2 regions of the Lysinibacillus sp. FSL W8-0992 genome follow, and region 1 is predicted to be linked to the other one. Evidence: riboswitches for the same ligand, from Rfam matches in the RefSeq annotation. Region 1 holds a riboswitch; the other holds the start of a gene.
What was found. Region 1 has a riboswitch for lysine ahead of NSQ74_RS06620 (cysteine hydrolase family protein). Riboswitches for the same ligand answer to the same signal wherever they lie in the genome.

Region 2: it holds a riboswitch for lysine, as region 1 does, so the genes downstream of both, NSQ74_RS02285 (amino acid permease) here and NSQ74_RS06620 (cysteine hydrolase family protein) in region 1, are expected to answer to the same signal.

Annotation. Positions count from the first base shown of each region.
Region 1 covers NZ_JBBOZQ010000001.1:1,367,803-1,372,087, reverse strand. Annotated here, with positions in the region: gene NSQ74_RS06630 (3-hydroxyacyl-CoA dehydrogenase) at 1-332, shown strand, start outside; gene NSQ74_RS06625 (APC family permease) at 578-1,921, opposite strand; gene NSQ74_RS06620 (cysteine hydrolase family protein) at 1,934-2,650, opposite strand; lysine riboswitch at 2,811-2,995, opposite strand; gene NSQ74_RS06615 (MFS transporter) at 3,388-4,285, opposite strand, start outside.
Region 2 covers NZ_JBBOZQ010000001.1:492,641-496,925, forward strand. Annotated here, with positions in the region: gene NSQ74_RS02275 (sensor histidine kinase) at 1-194, opposite strand, end outside; gene NSQ74_RS02280 (response regulator transcription factor) at 199-891, opposite strand; gene NSQ74_RS02285 (amino acid permease) at 1,126-2,589, opposite strand; lysine riboswitch at 2,673-2,848, opposite strand; gene NSQ74_RS02290 (CynX/NimT family MFS transporter) at 3,027-4,232, shown strand; gene NSQ74_RS02295 (nitric oxide synthase oxygenase) at 4,272-4,285, opposite strand, start outside.

The DNA of each region.
Region 1 (4,285 bases):
ATATTTTAAATTCATTACTTGTACCTTTTTTAAGTGCTGGTATGGAGCTTTGGGCAAATGGCATTGCAGACCCACATACAATTGATAAAGACTGGATGATTTCAACTGGTTCACCATCAGGGCCGTTCGGATTTTTAGATATCGTTGGTATGGAAACACCATATAACTTAAATATGATGAAGGCAGAAATTAATCCAATGGCTAAAATCATAGCGGAAAAAATTAAAGCCGAGTATATCGATTTAGGGAAAATGGGTGTATCTTCAGGGGAAGGTTTTTATAAATATCCAAATCCAGCCTATCAGGATAAAGACTTTCTTAAACAAAATTAATTAGCAACAAAAGAGAAAAAGTGTTAGATTGACGAAGTCAATCTAACACTTTTTTGCATCACCGTTGATGTCCGCTACGGCGATACTTTCCGCAGGAGTCACGCCTTCACTACTATCAACTTGGAGCGATTAGCTAAAGCTTCATTCATTTTGCATTGAAGAAAAATACCATCGATGGAATTCGTTGATATCCGCCACGGCGAAGCTTTCCGTAGGCACATCGTAAGCCACAACCCTCACAAACTTTATAATTCTGAAAAAGTTGGTAGTTTCTTTTTGAAGCCTTTCGTCGTAATGAAAGCATAGATAAAACCGATTGCAAGCCACAAAAAGCCGATCTTCAATGTCATCGGTGATAAATTAATGAATAAGTAGAAACAAATACCGAACCCTAACCCTGGAATTAATAAGTATCGAATTATTTTCTTTTCTTTTTTACGGAAGAAGTAATATACGATTACTGACAAGTTAACAAACATAAATCCTGTCAGGCCACCAAAGTTCATTAACTCTGCTACGAAATTTGCTGATAAAAACAGCGCTCCTAAAACACTAATTGCACACATCAATAAAATATTGTATATCGGTGTTTGATATTTTGGATGTAAATGTGTGAAAAACTTTTTCGAAAGTACATCATCCCGTCCCATACTAAACATTAAACGAGATGCACTTGCTTGCCCTGTTAAACCAGCTGTTACTGTCGATACAATAATGGCAACCGTATAAAGCGTTGCAAGAACTGCACCACCTGCTTTATCCGCTATGTCAAATAAAGCCGTATCGGCTGAGCTAAAGTTTGTAACATCAGGCCATACGAGCTGAGCTACATATGCTTGTCCAATAAAAATAAGTCCTCCGATTAAACAAGCTAAAATAGCTGCCTTCCAAATATCATCTTTTGGATTGACTGCCTCTTCTGAAAGAGTTGTAATCGAATCGAACCCTAAAAACGAGAAGCAGGCCATTGCTGCACCAGAAATTATTGCAGACATAACGAATTTTTCATCGTTGAAGAACGGTACAACAGTAAAGAGCGACGTACCACTTTCCCCACCGACAATTGACTTCACACAAAAAATGACAAAAATAACGACTACAATTCCCATAAATATAACAAGGATTTGATTTGTTTTTGCTGCGATGCCAATACCTAAAATATTTACAGTAGTTATAATACCTGCAATTAGTAACACCCATACCCAATACGGAACAGATGGTATTAATGCATTCGCATATGAAGCACCTACCATAAATACAATGAGCGGCACTAAGACATAATCCATAAACATTGCCCACCCTGCAAAAAAACCTAAATGCGGATTGATGGCACGTTGCGTATATGTATAAGTTGACCCTCCATTTGGAAAAACAGCAGCCATTCGACCGTAGCTATAGGCAGAAAACATCATTGCAACCATTGCAATCAAGTAGGCTAATGGCAGCATCCCGCCTGTGGACTCTGCTGCAAAGCCATAAATATAAGCTGGCGCAATCGGTGTCATAAAAGCAATACCATAAATGACTAAATCTTTTAATGTTAAAACACGCTTTAACTGTGGTGTATGATCATTGGGTGTTTGACTCATAGTCTATTCCTCTCACACATTCACAGGGTTACGTTTTGATAGTTCTTCCGTTACTAAATCAATTACTTCATCTGTGCTCATTACTTGGCAATAAATTTGATTCATAATCATAATTTCAGCATCATGAAGCTGTTGTGTAGCAGCTGCACATGCATCTTCAACTAAAATAACTTCAAATCCTGCGTCAGCTAAGCTTCGAACTGTTGATGCAACACATTGGTCAGTTACAACCCCTGTACAAACTACTGTTTCAATGCCCATATTACGCAGTAAAAATTCATAATTCGTTCCACTTAATACGCTATCTGTCGTTTTATTTACAACAATTTCGTCATCAAGAGGCTTTAATTCATCCACCATCTCCGCTCCTGGGTCACCGATTGGCAATAAAATATTGTTCCATCCTGGACGGCGTTGTACAGGAGAACGATCTCGTCCATTTTTATGATGGCAAGCAATGCGACCAAATGTTACTTCAAGTTTATTAGTACGGAAAAAATCTAAAAGCTTTTTATTGTTCGGAATCGTTAAATCATCGATACGATTAAAGAAGTATTCCCACTGTTTAAACATGCCCTTTTCTCTTGCAACCTGCGCGTCTAAACCGTCTCGGCTAATAAACTGGTGTTGCATATCTACGATTAGTAATGCTGTTTTATCTGGGTCCACGTTTATTTTTTGACCGTCAGTCGGTAAAAATTCATAATATAATGTTGATGTATTATCCATAATAATTCCTCCAAAATACCTCTAATTCAAATATGTTTAGACAAATAAAAAAACAGACTCTTTGTGCAAAAGAATCTGTCTAACACAAAAATGACCTACTCATTTTTAAAGCTAGAAACTAAAAATGAATCGACCATTTAAAATTCCCACTGTTTGTCTAAACAGAGATAGCACAACTTCATAAACACGAATGCTTATGAAGACAGTCCTGTAACTATTCGCTACAGACCCAGCATATGATGGCGAGAACTCATCACACACTTCGGCGACACTTCCTTCTACCTAACCTCTACATCTTCTCGGACTCCATTAGGTACTGTTAATTGTCGCGCCTCTACCTCACTATCGAAAAAGTGAGGTTTATTTAATTGTTTGAAATAATTATATTATTGCGTTTTTTCTATGTCAACTTTAAATTTACTATATTTTATAAGATTTATAGCACAAAACTTCAAATAAATACCATACAAAACACTTTTATACAATAATTATTTACAATAAATATAACAATATACTATAAATTATTTACTCACTTAATTATTCACTTTATAATAATCCGACTTACAATATAATTCATTAAGATGGTATTCTTCTTTCAGCTTGTCATGGGAAAATATAAAGCAATTCCTGTTTTATAAAGCAGGACTTAGCCCGTTATAGCAGACTCGCGCCCTAAAAAAATACCACCAATTAAAACGCAAATGCATTTCATTTGGTGGATAAATAAACTTACGTTGTTATATAGTTTCGCTTACATTCCCTAAATTATCTTTTTTAAGCATTAGCATGACAATAAAGGAAATACAATATAAACCTGCTAAGTAAAGCATCGCAACTTTCATATCATAACTTTGTAAAATATAGCCGACAAGGATTGGTGAAAAGCCTCCTATAGCTCGTCCAAAGTTAAAAATTGTATTTGTTGCGGTACTTCGAATTTGAACGGGATATAGACTACCAATCAATGCTCCATATCCAGCAAACATACCATTTGAGAAGAATCCGACAATTGCACCACCTATTAGGACACCAACACTACCCGTAGCATAAGAGTATAAAAACACAGCACATGCTGAGGCAATAAGGAAGACGCCAAAGGCACGCTTTGCGCCAAATCGGTCTAGAAATAGTCCAAAGGTTAACATACCGATAATCATGCCAACCGCTGTACTAATTGTCCAAATGGCAGAACTTGAAACAGACAAACCTTGTGACTGTTGCAACATCGATGGTAACCAAATCATTAATCCGTTATAGCCGGCAATTTGAACTGTTGCCATTATGATTAAAGAGATTGTTGTAATCGCTGTTCGTGGCGTTTCAAACAATTGTACCAACTTACCCTTTTCATCTTTCTTACTAGCCTTTTTATTTTTCTGAGCAGCGAGCCACTCAGGTGATTCATCTAAATTTTTCCTTACGATAAAGGCAAAAATAACAGGTATTACACCAACAAAGAATAATGCTCTCCATCCTAAAGTAGGAAGAATGATGGCACTTAGTAATGCTGCTAAAATAACACCATATTGAGCACCTACACTGACATATGAAGACGCACGCCCTTGTTTATTTTTCGGCCAAGCTTCTGCAACAAGCGCCATACCAATTCCATATTCTCCTCCGGCACCTATTCCT
Region 2 (4,285 bases), 880 kb from region 1:
ATAGTAGTAAGCAGTTGCTGTAGTTCTTGATTCGATGTAGCAACTAAAATTTTCTCGTTTGATTGTTCGTTTATAATAGCTTTTAGTTTGGTGTGCATATATTTGAGCGTAACGTTTTGCTCACGTTTTCTTTTCAGCTGCAAAAGAATGATTGTTAAGAGAAAAAGAATAATGGTAGATAAAAATAGTATCATACGCCTAGCCCTCTAATTTATAGCCAATTCCCCAAAGTGTTTTAATATACTTTGGGTTGGAAGGGTCATCTTCAATTTTTTCTCGCAATCTTCTTATATGCACATTAATAATATTTTCATCACCATAATATTCATCATTCCATATGAGTTGATAGATTTGCTGTTTAGTAAATACGCGATTACGATTTGTGATAAATAGCTTTAAAATCGCAAATTCCTTTGAAGTTAGTTTCACCTGTTGTTGGTCTTTTTCAACTGAGAAATTAACGATATCAATCACCAAGTTACCGATAGTCAATGTCACCTTCGTTTCCTCCATCGAGCTTGAATATTGTGTAGCCCTTCGTATTGCAGCTTTCACACGCGCTGAAAATTCCAACATTGAAAATGGTTTTGCAATATAATCATCCGCTCCTAATCCAAGACCTAATGCTTTATCTACATCACTGTCTTTTGCTGACATCATAATAATAGGTAGCGCTTCTTTTTCTCGAATTATTTTTAACACTTCTAATCCATCTAGTTTAGGCATCATAATATCCAAAATAACTAAATCAAACGTTTTACTTAAACAAATTTGCACTGCTTCTTCACCATTTGTAACGGATGTAACGGCAAAGCCCTCCATTGTTAAAAACTTGTCGACCATTTCTCGGATGTCCTCATCGTCTTCAACAAGTAATATATGTTTTTGCATGTTAGGCACCTCTTCTCAATAAAGCATTATCTTTAATTCCCATCTGCTTGAACAGTTTTACATTTTTATCCTGTCTCTATATAGCTTACCATATGTTTTTTTTAAAGTGACAGGCACTCAAACAATTCTCAAACAATTTACCAAGCTAAAATCACACTCCAGCGCCGCACACAACGGAAATCAACGGCAAATAAATAAAAGCTGCCCTATAAACTAATAGGACAGCTTTTATTTCTATTTTTCTACTTTTAAATCACACTTTTGCAGTGGAATCATTTTAGTTTTATGTTTTATTTTATAGCCTAACCACAAGACGATAAACAGCGGTATACCGATATATGAAACAAGAACGCCGTACCAGTCAATTGAATCGCCTGTGAAAGCTGTGTAGTTTTGACCAATTACAACAATCATACACACTGTAAATGCAAAGAGTGGCCCAAATGGATATAGCTTTGCTTTATATGGTAGTAATTTTGGGTCTATGCCTTGTGCTTCAAAAGCTCTACGGAAACGGTAATGACTAAAGGCAATACCAAGCCATGCAATAAAGCCTGACATCCCAGATGCGTTTAAAAGCCACATATAGACAACGCCATCACCAAAGAATGATGCTAAAAATGCTAAGCAACCTACTGCTAATGTCAGCAGTAATGCGTAAATTGGAATTCCGCGACGGCTTAGCTTAGCGAAAATCTTAGGTGCATGTCCATCTACTGCTAATTGCCATAACATACGTGATGATGCATATAATCCTGAATTACCAGCAGACAACATCGCCGTTAAAATAATGGCATTCATTAATGAAGCAGCAAAGGCAATTCCTAAGCGATCAAACACTAATGTGAATGGTGAAACAGCAATATCTTCAGATAATAAACGAGCATCTGTAAATGGAATTAACATCCCAATAGCTGCAATGGCTAAAATGTAAAATAAAATAATACGCCAGAAGACGGACTTAACAGCCTTCGGAATATTTTTACCAGGATCATCAGTTTCCCCAGCAGTTATCCCTAATAGCTCTGTCCCTTGGAACGAGAAACCTGCTGCTAGAAATATACCGAATGTAGCAAGGAAGCCACCGTGGAATGGTCCATCACTTATAAAGAAATTCGTAAAGCCTACAGGAGCTTGTCCACCTAAAATACCGAAAATCATCAATAGGCTGACGATAATGAAAACAATAACAGTCACAACTTTTATCATTGCGAACCAATATTCACTTTCACCATAGCTTTTTACAGATAGTAAATTAAATGTTAGTACAATCGCAATAAATATGACTGTCCATAGTGCCGAAGAGCTGTCTGGGAACCAGTACTTCATTATAAGAGAAACTGCTGCAATTTCAGCGGCAATTGTAATCGCCCAGTTATACCAGTAGTTCCAGCCAAGCGCAAAGCCAAGCGCTGGATCTACAAATTTTGTTGCATACGTACTAAATGAACCTGATGAAGGCATATAAGCTGCCATTTCACCTAAGCTTGTCATTAAGAAGTACACCATAATGCCGATTAATGCATAAGCAAGAAGTGCACCACCTGGTCCAGCCTGCGCTATTGCACCACCACTTGCTAGAAATAGCCCAGTTCCAATCGTACCGCCTAACGAAATCATTGTAATATGGCGGCTTTTTAATTCTTTTTTCAACTCTGGTGCTTTATGACCGAGCTGATTAGTTTTTATCTCACTCACGTTAAAGCTTCCTTCCTTTTCTAAGAGGCAAAAAAATGCCATCACATGAACGTTGTGATGGCTAAGTAAATCCTCTGTTTCTTAAAAATGATAGCACAACACGTTGTCCAACGTGACAGTTCTGTTCCTTTCGGAGACAGCCCCAGCATGAGGTTTTCAAGTCCCCTCACACTTCGGCAATATTTCCTTTCAGCTAACATCTTCAATGCTTGTCATCTCCATTAGCTTACTTATAAATACCGCGACCTCTACCTCAATACAAACATGAGGCATATAATTATTAAATTTATGATGTTTCTTAGTTTAACATACGACCTAAGACATTTCAATAATACGATTAATGTTCTGTATTTTATGAATATTCTACTATTTTTATTATTGTGTTAAAGTGTTATAGTGGTTCGAATTATAATTGTTCTATCAGGGAGGTACTTATTTTGACAACTAACGAGGAATCTACTTATCCTAGCAGAAAGATTAACTGGAAGGGCACAACGCTTCTATTAGTCATCGGTGTAATCTTTCTTGCTTCGACATTACGTATGCCATTAACGGTTGTAGGACCAATTATTTCCTTCATTCGTGAGGATCTCGGTATATCTAACGTACTTGCAGGCTTTCTAACAACCATTCCATTGCTTGCATTCGCGCTAGTGTCACCTATTGCCCCAGTAATAGCAAGGAAACTGGGTCTTGAATTAACACTATTTATATCAACGATTTTATTAGCACTAGGAATTGTGTTGCGTTCACTTGGAACAACAGGATTACTCGTATTTGGTACAATGATAATAGGTGTAGCTATTTCATTTGGTAACGTCCTTATTCCAGGGCTACTTAAAATGAAATTCCCTTATCATGTTGGATTACTGATGGCATTTTTCACAATGTCCATGAACTTAACCGCTGGAATTGGCGCTGGTATTAGTTATCCCATAGCCAATGCATCTCTTGGCTGGCAAGGTGCACTTGCAATCGCTCTAGCTCTTGTCGTAGTGACGATTTTAATTTGGGTTCCACAATTAAAATTTAATAAGCCTGAACCAACTGTAGCCACTACGAAAGCACGTATACCATTGTGGAAATCACCAGTTACTTGGGCAGTCACGGGCGCGATGGGCTTTCAATCATTATTATTTTATACAACTGCAGCTTGGATTCCAGAAATCTATATTGCCCAAGGAATAGCCGCAGATCGTGCAGGTTGGATGTTTTCCATCATGCAAATTTCACAAGTACCTATGGCTTTAGCTGTACCAATTATCGCTAGTAAAATGACATCACAGCGACCCCTCGTTTTAATGTTTACTGCATTTTATTTCATCGGCTTTACTGGCCTTGTCATGGAATGGACTAGTCTTGCTGTACTGTGGATGATATTGCTAGGTTTAGCAGGTGGTGCTTCATTTTCTCTTGCAATGATGTTCTTTACACTTCGTACACATACGGCATTTGAGGCAGCTGATTTATCTGGCTTTGCACAATCATTAGGCTATTTATTAGCCGCAGTAGGTCCTATTTTATTTGGTTACTTACATGATTTATTTGGCGGCTGGGATACAGCTGGATGGCTATTTGTTGTCGTTGCGGCATTACTATTCTTCTGTTCGTTTAGAGCTTCTAGAAATGAATATATAAATTAAAAAAGGCAGCTCATCATACTATGAGCTGCCTCTTTACATTTAGTAATGCGGTT